DNA from 3 places in the Azospira sp. genome. Region 1 is predicted to be linked to each of the others. Evidence: predicted binding sites of a transcription regulator. Region 1 holds the regulator's gene; each other region holds the start of a gene.

Region 1 (4,186 bases):
GGCCTGGGTGGCGCCAAGCAGATAAAGGCCCAGGGCCACCAGCATCAGGTTGGCCAGCACGTAGAGCACCAGGCGCAGGGACCATTGCTCTCCCAGGTGGGCGCCGGCCGCGCCGACGGCCCCCGCCAGGAGGCCGGCCAGGCCATAGCTGGCGATACGCCCCAGGTTGTAGGCCAGATGCAGGGACCAGCGGCTGCCTCCGGCCTGCCCCAGAGAGAGGGCGCCGACGATGCCGCCGCACATGCCGATGCAGTGGGTGCCGCCGAGAAAGCCGACGAGGAGGACGGAAAGCAGGGTGGGCAGGAAGGAGTCAGCCACGTGGGAGCGCCGTGCGGAAAGTGAAAAAGGCCATGGCCAAAATTATACCGGGCACTGGGGTTTCCCCCAGCGCCCGGCTTTTCCCCCCTGAGGCTTGCCTCAAGTTAAACGCGGTATCCCGTAGCCCGGTCAGATGACCTTGCTGTAACGGGTGCGCTGCCGATCGGCGCGCAGATATTTGTCGAACACCATGGAGATGGCCCGCACCAGGAGACGTCCCGGGGGCAGCACGGTGATCCATTTGTCGTCCACCTTCACCAGCCCGCCCCGCTCCAGTTCCTTCAGGTCCTCCAGTTCGGCGGCGAAGTACTTCTTGAAGTCGATCAGGTGGGCGATTTCGATGGACTCGGTGGAGATTTCGAAATGGCACATCAGGGCCTGGATGATGGAACGGCGCAGCAGGTCGTCGGCGGTCAGCTCGATGCCCCGCAGCACCGGCAGCACGCCGGCGTCCAGGCGGTCGTAGTACTCGTCCAGGGTGCGGTAGTTCTGGCTGTAGGTGGGCCCCACCTTGGCGATGGAGGAAATGCCGAAGGACAGCATGTCGCAGTCCGCATGGGTGGAGTAGCCCTGGAAATTGCGGTGCAGCCGGCCCTGGCGCTGGGCCACGGCCAGCTCGTCGTCCGGCTTGGCGAAGTGGTCCATGCCGATGAAGACGTAGCCGGCATCGGTCAGCTTCTTGATGGCCAGGGAGAGCAGCTGCAGGCGCGTGTCGGCGTTGGGCAGGTCGCTCTCGTTGATGCGCCGCTGGGGCTTGAAGAGGCCCGGCAGGTGGGCATAGTTGTAGATGGAGAGACGCTCCGGGTCCATGGCCAGGACCCGCTCCAGGGTGCGGTTGAAGCCCATCACCGTCTGGTGGGGCAGGCCGTAGATGAGGTCCACGCTGATGGACTTGAAGCCGCTCTTGCGCGCCTGGTCCATCACCGTGAAGGTTTCTTCCTCGGTCTGGATGCGATTGATGGCCTGCTGCACCCGCTCGTCGAAATCCTGGACGCCCAGGCTCATGCGGTTGAAGCCCAGCTCGCCGAGCAGGGCCACGGTGGGCCGGTCCACCTTGCGCGGATCCACTTCGATGGAAATCTCGGCCCCATCCACCAGCTTGAAATGGCGGTGGGTGAGGTCCATCAGCTGGTGCATTTCCTCATGGGAGAGGAAGGTGGGCGTGCCGCCGCCCCAGTGCAGCTGGGAGACTTCCCGATCCCCGTCCAGCAGGTACTCGGCCTGCAGGGCCATCTCCTTGCCCAGGTACTTGATGTACTTGGCGCTGCGGCCGTGATCCTTGGTGATGATCTTGTTACAGGCGCAGTAGTAGCAGATGGTGTTACAGAAGGGGATGTGGAAGTATAATGACAGCGGTCGGCTGATACCGCCGATGTTGCGTTTGCCCAACCACAGCTTCAGGGCCTCGGCATCGAAGGCTTCGACAAAACGGTCAGCCGTCGGATAGGACGTGTAGCGCGGTCCATTGACGTCGAAGCGGCGGATGATCTGGGGATCGAAAACCAGGTTGTTGGCGGTAAATGTCATTGAAAAACAGTCGTTGCAGAACCACACATTAGGTGCGGCTTATTATCGTGGTGCAGGAACTGGGGCACGTTGACCTGGATCAAAGGCTTCCAAAGGGCCTTCCGGCGCAGGTTACCACCATCCGAACGCCCTTGGCCCAGCGAGGAACAGCATGCCGTTGAAGAAGACCAGCGCCCAAGAAATTACCCTGTCGGTCATCAAGACCGCCTGCTCGAACTGTAACCTGCAAGAACTGTGTCTTCCCTACGGTCTCAACGAGACCGAGATGTCCAAGCTGGACGAACTGGTCAGCACCCGCCGCAAGATCAAGCGCGGCGACCACCTGTACCGGGCCGGGGAGGCCTTCGAATCCATCTACGCCATCCGCGCCGGTTTCTTCAAGACCGACGTGCTGCTGGAAGACGGCCGCGACCAGGTCACCGGCTTCCAGATGGCCGGCGAGCTGCTGGGCCTGGACGGCATCAGCACCGAACACCATTCCTGTAACGCGGTGGCCCTGGAAGACAGCGAAGTCTGCATCATCCCCTTCCCCCGCCTGGAAGGCCTGTCCCGGGAGATCGTGGCCCTGCAGCACCACTTCCACAAGGTGATGAGCCGGGAGATCGTGCGCGACCACGGGGTCATGATGCTGCTCGGCACCATGCGGGCGGAAGAACGGCTGGCCGCCTTCCTCCTCAATCTCTCCCAGCGCTTCACCGCCCGCGGCTATTCCCACGCCGAGTTCTACCTGCGCATGACCCGGGAAGAAATCGGCAGCTACCTGGGCCTCAAGCTGGAAACCGTTTCCCGCGCCTTCTCCCGCTTCCAGGAAGAAGGTCTGATCGCCGTGCAGCAAAAGCACATCCGCATCCTGGACATCCCGGGCCTGAAAAAGCTGATGACCCACCAGTCGGCCTGATCCCGGGCAAGCGTCAAACAAAAAAGCGGCTCCGCGGAGCCGCTTTTTTTATTGCCCGGATTATTGCCCGGGCTTAGTCCAGGAGTGCCGGCAGTCCTACTGTTCCCCTTCCGGAAACACCGCCCCCCGCCGTGCCGCCATGCTGCGGCCGACGGCGGCCGCCTGCTCGGGGGACAGCAGGCGCCGCCCCAGGGGCAGCAGCTCCCGGGTTTCCAGATCGATGTGTCCCAGATAAAGCTCGGCCAGCCCTTCCACCATGGCCGCCGGCAGGGCCTCGCTGCATTCCCCCGGCTGGGCCGCGACGATGGCCTGCAGGCGGGCCAGCACCTCGTCCCGGGCCCGGTCCATGCGCCGGTGATCGGCCAGGATGCGCTCGATGAGGGCCTCCACCTGAGCCGCCACCGCCGCTTCCCGGGCCACCGCCTGGCTCGCCCGCAGGGCGGGAAAGAGGTCATCCTCCTCGTCCGCATGGTGATGGGGAGCGGCCACGGAGAAATAGCGCAGCACGCCCTGGGCCGCCTCCCGGGCAGCCTGGTCGGCACCGTGCCGGGGCAGGTGCTGCACCAGGCGACGCAGGGTCTCGATCTGGGCCTGGATGCGACCGTGACAGGCATCCAGCATTTCCAGGGGTTCGTCGAAACTGGGGGCGGCGGCGCCCAACAGGCTGTGGCTCATGCAATTCCTTTCACAGACCGGCGAAGAAGCCGGCGGGATGACGCGTCAGGGCAACGGAAACGATATAGGCGAAACACGACAGGGCCATGACGAAAAAGATGCCCCGCACCGCCTTGCTGCGCCCCCGCTTGAGGGCCACGCTGCCACAGCCGATGTAGGCCAGCAGGGCCAGCACCTTGGCCGTCAGCCAGCCCTGGACGAAGGGATACTGGCCGGAGAGAAAGGCCAGGGCCAGGGCGCTGCCGAGCAGCAGGGTATCCACCACATGGGGCGCCACCCGCGGCAGGCGCCCCTGCAGTCGAGGCGACTCCTGCAGCATCCAGAATCCGCGCAGGAGGAATCCGAGGCCGGAGAGGACGACGCAGGTGATGTGCAGATGCTTGAGGGCCAGGTACATGGGATGGCTCCGCGATCCGTCAGCCGGGCTGGCCGTCGGGCCGGGGCCGCAGGTACATGGCGCCGTGGCGCCGCACCCACAGGGCGAACACCAGCAGCCAGGCCAGGCTGGCCAGCCACTGCAGGTTGAAGGGGCCGGACAGGGGCAGGAACTCGCCGGCGATGCGCAGCAGGGGCACGCTCTGGAACAGCCAGAACAGGGGCCAGGTGGTCTGATCCCCGGCGTTGATGGGCCGGCCCGAATGCCCCAGGGTGACCCGGGTGACCATGCCCAGCAGCATGGAAACAAAATAGCCGATGCTGATGGCGTGCAGGGGCGCCAGGCCGCCGAAGCTGCCGCCCAGCGCCAGGGCCAGCCCCTGGCAGGCATAG
Region 2 (4,186 bases), on a different contig from region 1:
GGGGTACTTGTTCACTTCGCCGTTGGCGTAGAGCACGTCATAGAGGGTTTTTCCCTTGTACTCGGGCGCCTTGTCCAGCAGCTCGGCGGGCCACACTTCCTCCATCTTGAAGCGCTTGGAGAATTCCACGTACTGCAGCACGTCGGAGCGGGCCTGGCCCTGGGGCTTGACCTGCTGGCGCCAGAACTGGGTGCGGCGCTCGGCGTTGCCGTAGGCGCCTTCCTTCTCCATCCACATGGCGGAGGGCAGGATCAGGTCGGCAGCCAGGGCGGAGACGGTGGGATAGACGTCGGAGTGCACCACGAAGGCGGCCGGATTGCGCCAGCCCGGGTAGACCTCGCCGTTGATGTTGGGGCCGGCCTGCATGTTGTTGGTGGTGGTGGACCAGAAGAAGGCCACCTTGCCGTCCTTCAGGGCGCGGCTCTGGGCCACGGCGTGCAGACCCACCCAGTCGGGGATGGTGCCGGCGGGCAGCTTCCACAGCTTCTCGGTGATTTCCCGGTGCTTGGGATTGACCACCACCATGTCGGCGGGCAGGCGATGGGCGAAGGTGCCCACTTCCCGGGCCGTGCCGCAGGCGGAAGGCTGGCCGGTGAGGGAGAAGGGGCCGTTGCCCGGTTCGGAGATCTTGCCCACCAGCAGGTGCACGTTGTAGATCATGTTGTTCACCCAGGTGCCCCGGGTGTGCTGGTTGAAGCCCATGGTCCAGTAGGAGACGACCTTCACCTTGGGATCGGCATAGGCCTTGGCCAGGGCTTCCAGGTTCTCCTTCGGCACGCCGGAAATCTCGTGGGTCTTGTCCAGCGTGTATTCGGCGACGAAGGCCTTGAACTCGTCGAAGGAGATGTCGGTGGCCTTGTTGGGGTCGCCCTTGGGCTTGCCGTCCGGGCCCGGGTAGCCGTTGTTGCCGGCGGCCTGTTCCAGGGGGTGGTTGGGACGCAGGCCGTAGCCGATGTCGGTGACGCCCTTCTTGAACTTGACGTGGTTCTTGACGAAGTCCTGGTTCACCGCGCCGTTCTGGATGATGTAGTTGGCGATGTAGTTGAGGATGGCCAGGTCGGACTGGGGCTTGAAGATCAGCTCGTTGTCGGCCAGCTCGCAGGAGCGGTGGGTGAAGGTGGACAGCACGTGGATCTTGACGTGCTTGGCGTTGAGGCGGCGGTCGGTGATGCGGGACCAGAGGATGGGGTGCATCTCCGCCATGTTGGAGCCCCACAGGGCGAACACGTCGGCGTGCTCCGCATCGTCATAGCAGCCCATGGGCTCGTCGATGCCGAAGGTGCGCATGAAGCCGGCCACGGCGGAAGCCATGCAGTGGCGGGCGTTGGGGTCCAGGTTGTTGGAGCGGAACCCGGCCTTCCACAGCTTGGCGGCGGCGTAGCCTTCCCAGATGGTCCACTGGCCGGAGCCGAACATGGCGATGTTGCGCGGGCCGCCGGCCTTGAGGGCGGCCTTGCACTTCTCGGCCATGATGTCGTAGGCCTGGTCCCAGGAAATGGGGGTGAAGTCGCCGTTCTTGTCGTACTGGCCGTTCTTCATGCGCAGCAGGGGCTGGGTCAGGCGGTCCTTGCCGTACATGATCTTGGAGAGGAAGTAACCCTTGATGCAGTTGAGGCCCCGGTTCACCGGCGCTTCCGGATCGCCCTGGGTGGCCACCACGCGGCCGTCCTTGGTGCCCACCAGGACACCGCAGCCGGTGCCGCAGAAGCGGCAGACGCCCTTGTCCCAGCGGATGCCGTCATTCTTCGGCTGCTGCGCCAGGGCTTCGGATACGCCGGGCACCGCCATGCCGGCGGCGTTGGCGGCGGCGGCGACGGCGCTGCTCTTGATAAAGTCGCGACGGGTCAGGTTCATCTCAGGACTCCTTCTCGGGATCAGGTTCGAAGTGGTGATACACCATGGCCAGGGACATGACGCCCGGCAGCTGCTGTATCGCCTCGTAGGTTTGGGTGGTTTCCCGGTCGCCGTCGCTCTCGATGGTGACGATCATGCGGCCCTCTTCGGAGACGGCGTGGACCTCCACGCCCGCCAAGGTCGCCAGACCCGCCTCGACGGCCGCGATCTGCTGCGGCCCGGCGTTGACCAGAATGCTGGAAATATTCACGGATGATTCCCCCAATCGGCAGGCACGGCTCGAAGGGCCGGCTCAAGGTTCGACCACTCTATGCCCCTACGGAAACCCAGGTTTATGATGTGAATCAAAAGCGAAAAAAAGCCCCCGCAGGATGTAGGTGATTTGAAAAGTCACCGGGCTTCGGTTAGCCTGATCGGGCTTTGCCTGGTGCGGTTTTCCGCCGCATCGGGGTTAATGAGAATGACCCACAACAAGGCCCGCCCCATGCCGGCAGGCCGGCGGTTCGAGTAACAGCCCCGATTCCCCAGAAGGCTTGTTTTCCCACCCACCCATGTCCCGGCCCCTGCCCATTCTCTCGACGCCCGCAGCCGCCCCCCCGGAGGCCGCTCCCCTGACCCGCTACAGCCCCATTCCTTGGGGCCTGGTGATCGTCCTTTCCCTGCTTTTCGTCGTGGTCTGGCTGCTGCCGCCCCTGGGCGGCCTCAAACAGAGCGACACCATCTTCCCCCTGACCCTGCACACGGTGATGGAGAGCTTCTCCTTCGTCGTCTCCGTGCTGGTCTTCGCCGTCTCCTGGCATGCCTACAGCCGGGAGCGGGCGGGCAACCTGATGATCCTGGCCTGCGGCTTCCTCGCCGTGGCCCTGCTGGATTTCGGCCATACCCTCTCCTACCGGGGCATGCCCGACTTCGTCACGCCCTCCTCGCCCCAGAAGGCCATCACCTTCTGGCTGGCGGCCCGCTACGTGGCGGCCCTGACCCTGCTCACCATCGCCCTGCGCCCCTGGCAGCCCCTGGCCCGCCCCCGGGACCGCTACCGGCTGATGCTGTGGGCCCTGCTGGTGACCGCCGCGGTGTTCGTCTCGGAGCTTTACCTGCCGGATTTCTGGCCCACCATGTTCGTGCCCGGGGTGGGCCTCACCGGTCTCAAGATCGCCGCCGAATACGGCCTCATCGCCATCCTCGGCGCCACTGCGGTGATCCTCTATCCGAAGACCCAGGGCAAGCCCGCCTTCGACGCCGCCAACCTGTTTACCGCGGTGCTCATCACCATCCTCTCGGAGCTGTGCTTCACCCTGTACTCCAACGTCAATGACGTGTTCCAGCTGCTCGGCCACACCTACAAGGTCATCGCCTATTTCTGGATCTACAAGGCAGTGTTCGTCTCCAGCGTGCGCGATCCCTACCTGCGCCTGAGCCTGGAGATGGCCGAGCGCCAGGCGGCGGAGGCGCGCATCCAGTTCCTCGCCTACCACGACCCCCTGACCGAACTGCCCAACCGCATCCTGGTGCGGGAACGTTTCGAGCGGGCGGTGGAGCGGGCCCGGGACCAGTCCTCCCGGGTGGGCCTGGTCTATATCGATCTGGACAATTTCAAGACGGTGAACGACTCCCTCGGCCACACCCTGGGCGACCTGCTGCTGCAGGCCATCGGCCAGCGCCTGCAGTCCCTGGTGCCGGCCGGCAGCACGGTCAGCCGCCAGGGTGGCGACGAGTTCCTCATCCTGCTGGAAGACCTGGAGCAGTCCCGGCTGGCGGAGAGCCTGGTGAGCCGCATCGTGGAGCAGATGCAGGCGCCCTTCGAAATCCAGGGCCACGACCTGTCCACCTCCGTTTCCATCGGCGTTTCCCTTTTCCCCGACGACGGCGGCGATTTCGACACCCTGCTGAAAAAGGCGGATACGGCCATGTACCGGGCCAAGGGCGCCGGCCGCAACGGCTACCGCTTTTTCGACCGGGAAATGGACAAGGACGTGGGCGAGCGCCTGCGCCTGAGTAACGACCTGCGCCTGGCCCTGGCGCGCAACGAGTTCGTGCTGCACTACCAGCCCCAGATCGATTTGCGCACCCAGGAAGTGATCGGTGCCGAGGCCCTGATCCGCTGGCAGCATCCGGAACTGGGCCTGCTGGCCCCGGGCCGCTTCATCGGCATCGCCGAGGACACGGGCCTGATCGTGCCCATCGGCGAATGGGTGATCCGCATGGCCTGCCATCAGGCCGCCGCCTGGCAGCGGGCCGGCCTGCCGCCCCTGGTGGTGGCGGTCAATCTTTCCGCCGTACAGTTCATGCGTGGCGACCTGGTGGGTACGGTGGCCAGCGCCCTGGCCACCTC
Region 3 (4,186 bases), on a different contig from region 1:
GATGCGGGCCATGTCCTCGACCTTTTCCAGATTGATGGCGGTGCCGGTCCGCACGGCCGCCTGTTCCACCATGGCCGCCAGGGTCTTGCATTTGGCACAGCCCGTGCCCAGGACTTTCACTTCTTTCATCATGCTTCCTTATAGAACGGCGTTGAAGACGTAACCGACGAGGAGGATGCCCAGGGCCACCACGCCGGCGAAAGTGGCGATCAGGCGGGGCTTGAGGGCCTTGCGCAGAATGATCATCTCCGGCGCCGAAAGGGCGATGACGCTCATCATGAAGGCCAGGACCGTGCCCAGGGCCGCGCCCTTGCCGATGAGGGCCTCCACCACCGGGATGATGCCGGCCGCGTTGGTGTACATGGGCACGCCGAGCACGACTGCCGCCGGCACCGCCCACCACACGTCCTTGCCCATGAAGGAGGCCATGAAGTCCTCCGGCACGTAGCCGTGGATGCCCGCGCCCAGGGCGATGCCGGCCACCACGTAGGGCCACACCTTGGCGACGATGTCCCGCACATGGTCCAGGCCGGTGCGGCCCCGCTGCACCCAGCTCATGCCGCCGCCGGCAAAGCTGGCGGGGGCGCCCGCCTGGATCGCCCGCACCCAGTCTTCCAGGTGGGCCTCCATCTTCAGGTGGCCGATCACCAGTCCGGCCAGGATGGCGACCAGCAGCCCCAGTCCCAGGTAGAGCAGGGCCACCTGCCAGCCGAACATGCCGAAGAGCAGGGCCAGGGCCACCTCGTTGATCATGGGGGCGGCGATGAGGAACGAAAAGGTCACTCCCAGGGGCACGCCCGCCGAGAGGAAGCCGATGAAAAAGGGCACGGCGGAGCAGGAGCAGAAGGGCGTGACGATGCCCAGGCAGGCCGCCAGGACGTTGCCCACCCCGGTGCGCCTGCCGGAGAGCAGGGCGCGGGTGCGCTCCGGTGCGAAGAAGGTCTGGATCACGCCCATCAGGAAGACGATGCCGGTCAGCAGCAGCAGGACCTTGGGCGTGTCATAGACGAAGAAGTGCAGGGCTTCGCCCAGGGCCGTCTGACGGCTCTGTCCCAGGGCGGCAACGACGAAATCGGCCATGGCCGTCAGATTGCCGTAGAGCCAGAACCAAAGTCCGGCGGCTGCCGCCGTGCCGCATAGCCAGCGCCATCCCAGGCCCCTTGCCGGGGCCGCCGTGTTCATTTCCACATTCATCTTCACTCCTGTTCGCGAAAGGCGGTGTTGGCCCCGGCCGTGGCCGGCAACGGGGCATCTCGCACAGAAGACGAAGCAGGGGCAAAAAGGATGCAGCTAATCCCGGGGAAGGAGGGGCGGCCGGGGCACGAAGCAGCAGACCTGGCCTTCGCCGTCGAAACGCACCTGGCAGGCCTGCACCAGGCGGGCCCGCAGCCGGCGGCGGGCCCTTTGCACGCGGGACTTGGCCGCGGCCAGGGAGAGTCCCTGGCGCTGGGCGAACTCCTGCTGGCTCAGGCCTTCGATGTCGCACAGGCGGATGGCCTCCCGGTCGGCCTCCGCCAGTTCGCCGAGAACCCGGGGCAGGCAGTCGGCCAGCCTGTCCACCGGGGGGACTTCGGGGCTCTCGGCGGCGGGCCAGTCTTCGTCCAGGGGCAATTGCTGCCGCTGCAGGCGGAAGCGGTCGATCAGCAGGTTGCGGGCCACCTGGAACAGCCAGGCCCGGGGATTTTCCACTCCGCACAGGGCATCGGGTTGCCGCAGCGCCCGCAGGAAAACCTCCTGGAGCAGGTCCCGGGCCTCCTCCCGGTCGGGCAGGCGGGCGGCGATGAACCGCATCAGTTCCGCCTCATGGGCTTTCCAGGCTGCATCGACGCACTTCATGGGATTCATTCGGGGCATGGGGAGCGCATCAGCTTACACGTTTGCCCCGGCCCGGCTGCAGTCCGCCGGGCGCTCCCTGCCCCCTGTTTGACCGAAATCAAGGGGTTGCGCGGGGGCGGGGCTATACTCCCGGCTTCCCCGGATTCTCCATTTTTGCCATGTCGAACAATCCCTTGCCCGAACTGGTCTGCCCCGCCGGCAGCCTGCCGGCGCTCAAAGCCGCCGTCGATAACGGCGCCGACACCGTCTACCTGGGCTTCAAGAACGACACCAACGCCCGCAACTTCGCCGGCCTCAATTTCGACGAGAAGACCATGGCCGAAGGGCTGCATTACGCCCAGAGCCGCGGCAAGGAAGTGCTGCTGGCCCTCAACACCTATGCCCAGCCCGGCCGCGTGCAGGCCTGGCGGGAGGCGGTGGACGTGGCCGCCGGCCTCGGCGTGGACGCCCTGATCCTGGCCGACGTGGGCCTGCTGGCCTACGCCCGGGAGAAATACCCGGACCTCAACCTGCACCTCTCCGTGCAGGGTTCCGCCACCAATTACGAGGCGGTCAATTTCTGCCACAAGGAATTCGGCATCCGCCGCGCCGTGCTGCCCCGGGTGCTGACCCTGGCCCAGGTGGAGCACGTCATCAAGAACACCCCGGTGGAGATCGAGGTGTTCGGCTTCGGCAGCCTCTGCGTCATGAACGAGGGCCGCTGCTGGCTTTCTTCCTACGCCTGCGGCGAATCCCCCAACACCGTCGGCGCCTGTTCCCCGGCCAAGTACGTGCGCTGGGAAAAGAATCCGGGCCGCATGGACGCCCGCCTCAACGGCATCCTCATCGACAGCTACGGCGACCAGGAAAACGCCGGCTACCCGACCCTGTGCAAGGGCCGCTTCGAAGTCCAGGGCGAGACCTACTACGCCCTGGAGGAACCCACCTCCCTCAACGTCCTCTCGGTGCTGCCGGAGATCGTCAAGATCGGCGTCCGCGCCATCAAGGTCGAAGGCCGCCAGCGCAGCCCCGCCTACGTCACCCAGGTCACCCGCACCCTGCGTGCCGCCCTGGACAGCCTCAAGGACGGCAACGACCGCTACAGCGTCAAGCCTTCCTGGCAGGCCGAACTGACCAAGGTTTCCGAGGGCCACCAGGCCACCCTGGGCGCCTACAACCGGCCCTGGCGCTGAGAGAGGAAAGCACGAACATGACCATGAAACTCTCCCTCGGCCCCCTGCTGTGGTTCTGGCCCAAGCAGGAAGTGATGAATTTCTACGCCTCCATGCTGGAGACGCCCCTGGACCGCATCTACCTGGGCGAAGTGGTGTGCTCCCGCCGCCAGCAGCTGCGCACCAGCGACTGGATCGGCCTGGCCAGGGACCTGGCCGAATCGGGCAAGGAGGTGGTGATCTCGGCCCAGGCCCTGCTGGAATCGGAAAGCGACCTGAAGGCCCTGCGCCGTCTGGTGGAGGAGGGCAACTGCTCCCTCGAGGCCAACGACCTGGGCGCCGTCAGCCTGGCTCGGGAAAAGCAGCTGCCCTTCGTCTGCGGCCCCCACCTCAACATCTACAACGAATCGGCCCTGGCCTACTTCGCCGGCCTCGGCGCCAAGCGCTGGGTGCCGCCCCTGGAGGCGACCCGGGAACTGGTGCAGACCCTGCACCAGGCGCGTCCGGCAGGCATGGAGACGGAGGTCTTCGCCTTCGGCAAGATTCCCCTGGCCTTCTCCGCCCGCTGCTTCACCGCCCGGCACTACAACCTGAACAAGGACGACTGCCAGTTCAAGTGCCTGGACCACAGCGAGGGCCTGACCCTGCTGACCCGGGAAAAGCAGCCCTTCCTGGTCATCAACGGCATCCAGACCATGTCGGCCCAGACCTACAGCCTGCTGCACCTGATGCCCGAACTGTCGCAGATGGGCATCGACGCCGTGCGCATCAGCCCCCAACCGGCGCATACTGCCGCCATCGTCGCCGCCTTCGAGCGCGCCCGCCGCGGCGAAGAGGTGGCGGAACAGCCCCAGTGGGCCGAGCACGGCCTGTGCGACGGCTACTGGTTCGGCCGCGCCGGCATCGATCTGGCAGCGGCGGCCACCACCGAACTGCATGCAGGAGCCTGACATGAGCCACTTCACCATTCCCACCTTCAAGCTGCCCGAGTTCGTCGCCAAGATCGGTGCCCGCCTGCCCCAGTGGCCCCACGCCCTGGCCCTGGTCTCCGGCCTCAACACCGCGGCCAAGCTGAAGCTGTTGCCGGAAGACAGCCTGCAGAGCCTGGCGGGCAAGACCTTCCTGGTGGCGGTGAACGACACCGGCGGCGAAGCCCGCTTCACCTACGCCAACGGCTGGTTCCGTCCCGTCTTCGGCGC

The links. The regulator FNR, encoded in region 1, switches genes on or off when oxygen is low (the NO sensors DNR and NnrR bind a similar motif). The targets are predictions, from matches to a motif close to TTGANCTAGNTCAA.
Region 2: a site for FNR is predicted at 2,189-2,202, ahead of OEL49_RS14330 (chaperone NapD). Genes of this name have one in related genera too.
Region 3: a site for FNR is predicted at 1,924-1,937, ahead of ubiU (ubiquinone anaerobic biosynthesis protein UbiU). Genes of this name have one in related genera too.

Annotation. Positions count from the first base shown of each region.
Region 1 covers NZ_JAOTRW010000004.1:135,725-139,910, forward strand. Annotated here, with positions in the region: gene OEL49_RS06495 (sulfite exporter TauE/SafE family protein) at 1-318, opposite strand, end outside; gene hemN (oxygen-independent coproporphyrinogen III oxidase) at 448-1,845, opposite strand; gene fnr (fumarate/nitrate reduction transcriptional regulator Fnr) at 1,997-2,743, shown strand; gene OEL49_RS06510 (hemerythrin domain-containing protein) at 2,840-3,418, opposite strand; gene OEL49_RS06515 (SirB2 family protein) at 3,429-3,815, opposite strand; gene OEL49_RS06520 (NnrS family protein) at 3,835-4,186, opposite strand, start outside.
Region 2 covers NZ_JAOTRW010000009.1:134,991-139,176, reverse strand. Annotated here, with positions in the region: gene napA (nitrate reductase catalytic subunit NapA) at 1-1,854, opposite strand, end outside; gene OEL49_RS14330 (chaperone NapD) at 1,856-2,104, opposite strand; gene OEL49_RS14325 (putative bifunctional diguanylate cyclase/phosphodiesterase) at 2,406-4,186, shown strand, end outside.
Region 3 covers NZ_JAOTRW010000005.1:331,485-335,670, reverse strand. Annotated here, with positions in the region: gene OEL49_RS09700 (thioredoxin family protein) at 1-129, opposite strand, end outside; gene OEL49_RS09695 (permease) at 139-1,194, opposite strand; gene sigZ (RNA polymerase sigma factor SigZ) at 1,291-1,854, opposite strand; gene ubiU (ubiquinone anaerobic biosynthesis protein UbiU) at 1,995-3,008, shown strand; gene OEL49_RS09680 (U32 family peptidase) at 3,026-3,937, shown strand; gene ubiT (ubiquinone anaerobic biosynthesis accessory factor UbiT) at 3,939-4,186, shown strand, end outside.